DNA from 2 places in the Arthrobacter sp. NicSoilB11 genome. Region 1 is predicted to be linked to the other one. Evidence: riboswitches for the same ligand, from Rfam matches in the RefSeq annotation. Region 1 holds a riboswitch; the other holds the start of a gene.

The links. A riboswitch is a leader RNA that binds a small molecule or an ion and turns the genes downstream of it on or off. The one in region 1 is predicted to bind thiamine pyrophosphate.
Region 2: linked by a shared signal. The riboswitch ahead of thiC (phosphomethylpyrimidine synthase ThiC) and the one ahead of LDO14_RS18950 (ECF transporter S component) in region 1 are both predicted to bind thiamine pyrophosphate.

The regions. Positions count from the first base shown of each region.
Region 1 covers NZ_AP024657.1:4,061,753-4,065,497, forward strand. The annotation lists gene LDO14_RS18945 (ATP-binding cassette domain-containing protein) at 1-1,033, opposite strand, end outside; gene LDO14_RS18950 (ECF transporter S component) at 1,033-1,656, opposite strand; TPP riboswitch at 1,723-1,863, opposite strand; gene LDO14_RS18955 (heme-degrading domain-containing protein) at 1,949-2,491, shown strand; gene LDO14_RS18960 (iron-containing redox enzyme family protein) at 2,652-3,704, shown strand.
Region 2 covers NZ_AP024657.1:2,580,005-2,583,749, reverse strand. The annotation lists gene LDO14_RS12030 (alpha/beta hydrolase) at 1-42, shown strand, start outside; gene thiC (phosphomethylpyrimidine synthase ThiC) at 39-1,880, opposite strand; TPP riboswitch at 1,876-1,983, opposite strand; gene LDO14_RS12020 (amidohydrolase family protein) at 2,063-3,145, shown strand; gene LDO14_RS12015 (VOC family protein) at 3,245-3,745, shown strand, end outside.

The DNA.
Region 1 (3,745 bases):
GGGTCAGGGCGAAAGTGGACTTACCGGCGCCGTTGGGACCCGTCACGGCGAGCGCCTGCCCGGCGCGCACCTGCGCGGCCAGGCCTTCCTGGACCGGTGACGGCGGAATCTTCCTTAAGCCCTTGCGTCGGGGACGTTCGCGGGCGACTGCCAACTGTTCGGCTGCGAGCAGGAGGTTTCCCGTGCCGGGGGCCGGGACCACCGCCCGGGCACGGGTTGCCGGGACGTAGCCGGGGACCCACACACCGGCGGCGGCCAGCATGGCCCGCGCCTCCGTGAGCACCTGGTCCGGCGGCCCGTCCAGGAGTACGGCAGGATCCGCGGCGGAGCCCGGCTGCAGGACCACGATCCGGTCCACCAGGTCCTTCCACACGGACACCCGGTGCTCCACCACCACCAGCGTGGCCCCGGTCTTGTCCAGGCACCGCGCCACGGCATCGCGGACCTCCAACACGCCGTCCGGGTCCAGGTTGGCGGTTGGCTCATCCAGGAGGATCAGGCCCGGGCGCATGGCCAGGATGCCGGCCAGCGCCAGGCGCTGCTTTTGCCCGCCGGACAGGGCCGACGTCGGGTGGTCCAGCGGCAGGTGGGACAGTCCGACGTCGGCAAGCGCCTCGTGCACGCGCGCCCAGATTGCTTCCCGTGGGACGGCAAGGTTTTCGGCACCGAAGGCGACGTCGTCCCCCACCCGCGACAGGACCACCTGCGTCTCGGGGTCCTGCTGCATAAGTCCGGCGCGCCCGCGCTGGGCGCGGGGCACGGCGCCGTCAACCAGCAGCGAACCCGACTCGTCGGCGTCCCCCGCCTCGCCGCCGTCGTCGTTGATGTCCCCCAGCACCCCTGCGAGCGCGTGCAGGAGCGTGGACTTCCCGGCGCCCGAGGGGCCGAGCAGGAGCACCCGCTCCCCCGGGCTGATGTCCAGGTCAAGCGCATGGACGGCAGGCTTGGCCCTGCCGGCGTGCCGCCATCCCCAGCCCCGGGCTGTGACGGCGGCAGGGCGGACGGTGCCGCCGTCACGCTGGGCTGGTGCCATCAGGAGAAGACAGGCTCCGTGGCGGCCTTGCGCGAAGCGAAGGAGCTCAGCACGCCGGTACGCGCCAGGCCGCGGGTGGCCAGCCAGGACAGGGCGCCGGCGAGAATGGCGCCGGAGAGGGTGGTCAGCACGATGTACGCCAGCTTGTCCGCACCGGAGTAGGCGATGTTCCAGCCCCACGGTGCGAATGAGTCATTCAGTCCGCAGAAGAATCCAGCCGCGGCGCCTGCCAGCAGGGAGACGGGCAGGTTGAACTTGCGGTAGACGAAGATGGCGAAGATGATTTCCGCGCCGAGGCCCTGGATGAAGCCGGAGAAGAGGACCGAGGCACCGTACTGGGAACCCATGAGGAGTTCCCCGGTGGCGGCCACGGTTTCACAGAACAGGGCGGCCCCGGGCTTGCGGATGATCAGCATTCCCAGCACGCCGGGAATCATCCAGCCGCCCGCCAGCAGCCCGGTCAGGGGCGGGTAGGCGGCATTCATGGGGGCAGAAAGCGCGGCTGCTCCCTGGTCCCACGCCCAGAAAATGACGCCGCCCGCGATGGCCACCAGCGCGGCGACCACGATGTCCACGACGCGCCAGGACTTACTGGTGGTCTTCTTGATTGCTGCAGTACTCATGTGATCCTCCTGGGAAACAGGAGGGGAAAGTGGACCCGGCTGACGGCTGTTGCCGTGCAGCCGCGGCACTTTGAGAACTCGACTCCCTTGCGCCGGTACTAACCGGATCAGGTTCGAGGGTCTGCGGCTGTCCGCACTCTCAGCGCCCACCTGCGGTGCCCGGCTTGTGCCAGGATGTCCGACGGCGGCGCTCCCCTGTCGTTATTAGTGGTGCTTTTGGATGGGTAAGGCTTTTTGAACTGCCCTTCCGGGCGTGGTCAAGTTTACACCTGGCGGGGGTAGATTGAGGGCCATGAGCGCCATTCCACCGGATGTGACCGGATTCGATCCTGATTCCGCCGACGCCCAGCTGGAGGGGTCACTGGAAGCGTCGATCGCCCGCATCGAGGCGGAGGTCCGGGAGCTCCAGTTCCCCGGCTTTTCGCTGGATGACGCGTTGAACCTGGGCCTGCTCCTGGTGGAGCTGGGCAAGGAGCGGTCCCTTCCCATCGCCATCGACATCACCAAGGGCGAGCAGGTCCTGTTCCACGTCGCGCTCCCGGGCGCCACGCCGGACAACGGGCACTGGATCCGCGCCAAGCAGCGCACTGCCGCCCGGTACGAGGTGCCGTCACTTTTGGTGGGGCTTCGCGGCCGGCTGGGCGGCGGCCGGATCGAGGACAACGCCTGGTTCGACCAATCCCGGTATGCAGCCCATGGCGGCGCCTTTCCGATCTACGTCACCGGCGTGGGCGCCGTGGCCACGCTGACCGTCTCCGGGTTGCCGCAGCTGCAGGACCATGACCTGGTGGTTGAGGCGCTGCGCGACATCCTGGGGTCGTCGCTGCGGGATTAGGCGCCGGTTGACCTGCCGCCAACAGGAAGCCTGCTTAGCTTTTATTAGTAATCATGCTTACTATATTGGTTCCCGGGTTTCGAGGAGGACAGGGCATGGGAGTCACCATGGGCGGTCCCGCGTTCGTTCCCGTCACCAGCGCGGCAGACCAAGGAGCACCATGAGAATCCCGGAATCCAGAGGCCCCCTCAGCAACGCCCTGTTCGCACTCCTTGCGCAGGCTCCGGCCGAAGCCGGGACGGGGCTGGACGGGCTGTACCACCTCGCGGCACGGCAGGTGGCCGGCACTAGTGACATCATCGGCGACGAGGACATCCAGCTGGCCCTCTTCTGCCTCTACGAGCTCCACTATTCCGGCCTGGCCGGCGTCTCCGACGACTGGGAGTGGGAGCCGGCGTTAATCCGGGTCCGGCAGCTGGTCGAGGCACCGTTTGAGGCAGCCCTCCGTACCGCCGCGCACCAGGCCGCCGCAGACTTCGAACTGCCTGCCGGTGCCCTGACCAGCGACCAGGTAGCCGACGTCCTGTTCGGCCTCGCAGCCACGGACACCGGGCCCAGCGTCTCCCGCTACGTCGCCAGGAAGGCGGGCCTGGACCAGCTCCGGGAGTTCCTGATCCACAAGTCGATGTACCAGCTGAAGGAAGCCGACCCGCATACATGGGCCATTCCGCGGCTCAGCGGACGGCCCAAGGCGGCCCTGGTGGAAATCCAGGCGGATGAATACGGCGGCGGCCGCCCCGAGCGCATGCACAGCGCGCTGTTCGCCCGGACCATGCGCGGTTTGGGCCTCGACGTCAGCTACGGCGCGTACGTGGATGCCGTCCCCGCCGTCTCCCTCGCGTCCGTCAACCTCATGTCGCTGTGCGGCCTGAACCGGCGGCTCCGGGGTGCCATCACCGGCCACCTGGCGATCTACGAGATGACCTCCTCCCAGCCCAACCGGTTCTACGGCAACGGATTCCGCCGGCACGGTTTCGGCGCGGACGTCACCCACTACTTCGATGAGCATGTGGAGGCCGACGCCGTCCACGAGCAGATCGCAGGCCGGGACCTCGCCGGCGGCCTCGTCGAAGCCGAACCGGAACTCCTCGCGGACGTCCTGTTTGGGGCCACTGCCGCCATGGCCCTCGACGGCCGGCTGTCCGCCCATCTGATGTCCTCATGGGAAGCCGGGGCATCATCGCTGCGGGCGGCCGTACCGGCGGCAGCATGACTACGACGAAAGCGGTGCAGGCATGAAACCCGGACAGCATG
Region 2 (3,745 bases), 1.5 Mb from region 1:
ATCAGCCAGGTCAGCCGGAGCCAGCCGGCCCGCGCGTCCTAGCTGTCAGCAGGCACCCGCAGTTCCGGCAGGTAGACCTTGCCGCCGGCCGCCAGGAATTCCTCGCTCTTCCCGCGCATCCCGGCCGCAGCATCGGCCAGTGCCGCCTGCGCCTCCGCGGAACCAAATTCGTCGCGGATGTCCTGGCTGATCCGCATGGAGCAAAACTTGGGCCCGCACATCGAACAGAAGTGCGCCGTCTTGGCAGGCTCAGCCGGCAGCGTCTCGTCGTGGAACGCCTCAGCCGTCACCGGGTCCAGGGACAGTGCGAACTGGTCCCGCCAGCGGAATTCGAACCGCGCCTTGGACAAGGCGTCGTCCCGTTCATGCGCCCCCGGGTGCCCCTTGGCCAGGTCCGCCGCGTGCGCGGCGATCTTGTAGGTGATCACGCCGGTCTTCACGTCGTCCTTGTTGGGCAGGCCCAGGTGTTCCTTCGGGGTGACGTAGCACAGCATCGCGGTGCCGTAACGGGCAATCTCGGTGGCACCAATCGCTGAGGTGATGTGGTCATAGCCCGGAGCAACATCTGTCACCAGCGGGCCCAGGGTGTAAAACGGGGCCCCCTTGCAGAGTTCCTGCTGCCGCTCGACGTTTTCCCGGACCAGGTGGAAGGGAACGTGGCCGGGCCCCTCCACCATGACCTGAACGTCGTACTCCCACGCGCGCTGGGTGAGCTCGGCGAGCGTGTCCAGTTCCGCGAACTGGGCGGCGTCGTTGGCGTCCGCCGTCGAACCGGGGCGCAAACCGTCGCCCAGGGAGAAGGCAACGTCGTACTTCGCGAAGATCCCGCACAGCTCATCGAAGTGCGTGTAGAGGAAGTTCTCCTGGTGGTGGGCCAGGCACCAGCCGGCCATGATGGAGCCGCCGCGGGACACAATGCCCGTCACCCGGTTGGCGGTCAGCGGGACATAGCGAAGCAGCACGCCGGCGTGGATGGTCATGTAGTCCACGCCCTGCTCGCATTGTTCAATGACAGTGTCCCGGAAGATTTCCCAGGTCAGCGCGTTGGCCTCGCCGTTGACTTTCTCCAGGGCCTGGTAGATCGGCACGGTGCCGATCGGGACGGGGGAGTTGCGGATGATCCACTCCCGCGTGGTGTGGATGTCGTCGCCGGTGGACAGGTCCATAACGGTGTCGGCACCCCATTGCGTGGCCCACTGGAGCTTGTCCACCTCCTCCGCGATGGAACTCGTCACGGCCGAGTTTCCGATGTTGGCGTTGATCTTCACCAGGAAGGCCTTGCCGATGATCATCGGCTCGGACTCCGGATGGTTGATGTTGTTCGGAATGATGGCGCGGCCGGCGGCCAGTTCGCTCCGGACCAGTTCCACATCGCAGTTCTCGCGCAGCGCCACGAAGCGCATCTCCTGCGTGATGACGCCCTGCCGGGCATAGTGCATCTGGGTCACCGTCCGGCCGTCGACGGCGCGGCGGGGCACCGGCTGCGCGCCCTTCCACTCCGCGGAGGCGGCGCCGCGGCGGACGGCCGAGCGGCCATCGTCGAGCAGGTTGCGTTCCCTGCCGCTGTAGGCCTCGGTGTCTCCGCGCGCCACGATCCACTCCGCGCGGAAGGGCTCCAGGCCGCGGACGGGGTCGCTTCCCGGCCCCGCCGTCCGGTAGGTCCGGAACGGTGCGTTCGGCTGGCCGTTGGGCGATGGCTCCAGGGCAATTTCCGTGACGGGTACCCGGATGCCGGACCCGGCGTCGTCGATATAGGCCAGCGAATGCGACGCCAGGGACCGGGTCACTTCGGACTGGTTCACCTGGGGCGTGGAGCCGGCTCCGGAACCCCCGGTGGACGGCAGGTGGGCAGGGTTCAACTGGGTGTTTTGCGTACTCAAGGGAATACTCACTTCCTTCGCCGGCATTACCCGGACAGGTTCAACGGTCGCAGGCTGCGTCAGCCCGATCTCAGCCCCTGCAAGGGCTCCCGTGTGGTCAGAGAAGAAGCTACCACAGGCCCCCGGAAGGGCGGTGTCACATTCGCGGGTGCTAGCCTGACCGGGCATCGAAAGGAAGCCCGATGGCAGACATCATCTACTTTCGCGGACCCGTCCTGGCCGCACCGGACCGGGTACGCCATGGACTCTGGTCGGTGGACGGCAAGCTCACGTTCAGCCGGCCCGCTGCCGCTCCGGCGCGGGAACTCGACGGCTGGGTGCTGCCGGGGTTCGTCGACGCCCACTGCCACATCGGCCTGGGTCCCGACGGTCCGGTGGAACCCGCCATTGCCCGGGAGCAGGCGCTGGCTGACCTCAACGCCGGAACCCTGCTGGTCCGCGACGCCGGCTCACCTGCCGATACCCGCTGGATGCAGGGCGGCCGGGACTTCCCGGTACTGATCCGTGCAGGACGGCATGTGGCCCGCACACGCCGCTACCTGCGCGGCTTCGCGGCGGAGGTCGAACCCGACGGGCTCGTGGAGGCCGTGCGGAAGCAAGCGCGCGACGGCGACGGCTGGGTCAAACTGGTGGGCGACTGGATCGACCGGAGCGCCGGCGACCTTGCGCCCTCCTTTCCTGCCGCCGTCGTGCGTGACGCTGTGCAGGCTGCCCATGATGAAGGTGCCCGGGTCACGGCACATTGCTTCGCCGAAGACACCCTGGACCAAATGCTGGACGCCGGCATTGACTGCATTGAGCACGCCACGGGGCTGCTGCCGCGCCACCTGCCCCGGTTCGTGGAGCAGGGCGTACCGATCGTGCCCACCCTCATCAACATCGCCACCTTTCCTGATATCGCGAAGCAGGCGGACGCAAAGTTTCCGCGCTACGCCGCCCACATGCGTGCCCTGTGGGAACGCAGGCTGGAACGGGTGGCGGAGGCCCATGCCGCCGGCGTCCGGATCTTTGCCGGCACGGACGCAGGCAGCGTGATCCGGCACGGCAGGATCGCAGATGAGATCCTCGCCCTGCACGGGGCCGGCCTGCCCATGCATGCGGCCCTGGATGCCGCCTGCTGGGCAGCGCGTGCGTGGCTGGGCGCCGACAACCTGGAGGAAGGCGCGCGGGCCGACGTCGTGGTGTGCCGGGACGACCCCCGGACCACCCCGGACACGATCACGGCGCTGGAGCACGTGGTGCTGGGCGGCCGCATCATCCGTTGAGTTATTTCGTTCCGCTACTTGGAATAAATTGAAGCTTCAAGTAATTTTAATATGTGACAGGCCGCCGAAGTGACGGCCTCCAACACAAGGAGCCTTCAAATGACCGACGCAGCCAGCAGCCAGGATCTTCTTCCTGCCGACCTCGCCATGGGCACGGTAATGCTCAAGGTGGGCGACATGAAGGTCATGACCGACTACTACCAGCGCGCACTGGGCCTGGAGGCGGTGGCGGAGCAGGACGGCGGGCTCTACCTGGGCAGGCTCGGCAGGCCGCTGGTCCATCTGGCGCCGGCCCCCGGGCTGCACCTTCCCGGCAGGGGAGAGGCCGGCCTGTTCCACACCGCCCTATTGTTCGAGGACCAGGCTTCCCTTGCGGCCACCATCGCCACGGCAGCCCAGTACGAACCCCGGTCCTTCACCGGCAGCGCCGACCACCTGGTGAGTGAGGCCTTCTACTTCACCGACCCCGAGGGCAACGGCATCGAGCTGTACTGGGACCGGCCGCGCAGCAACTGGTCCTGGAACGGGACGGACGTGGTGATGGACAGCCTGGCGCTTCCGCCGCAGCGCTACCTGGAGCAGCACCTCACTGAGGAATCC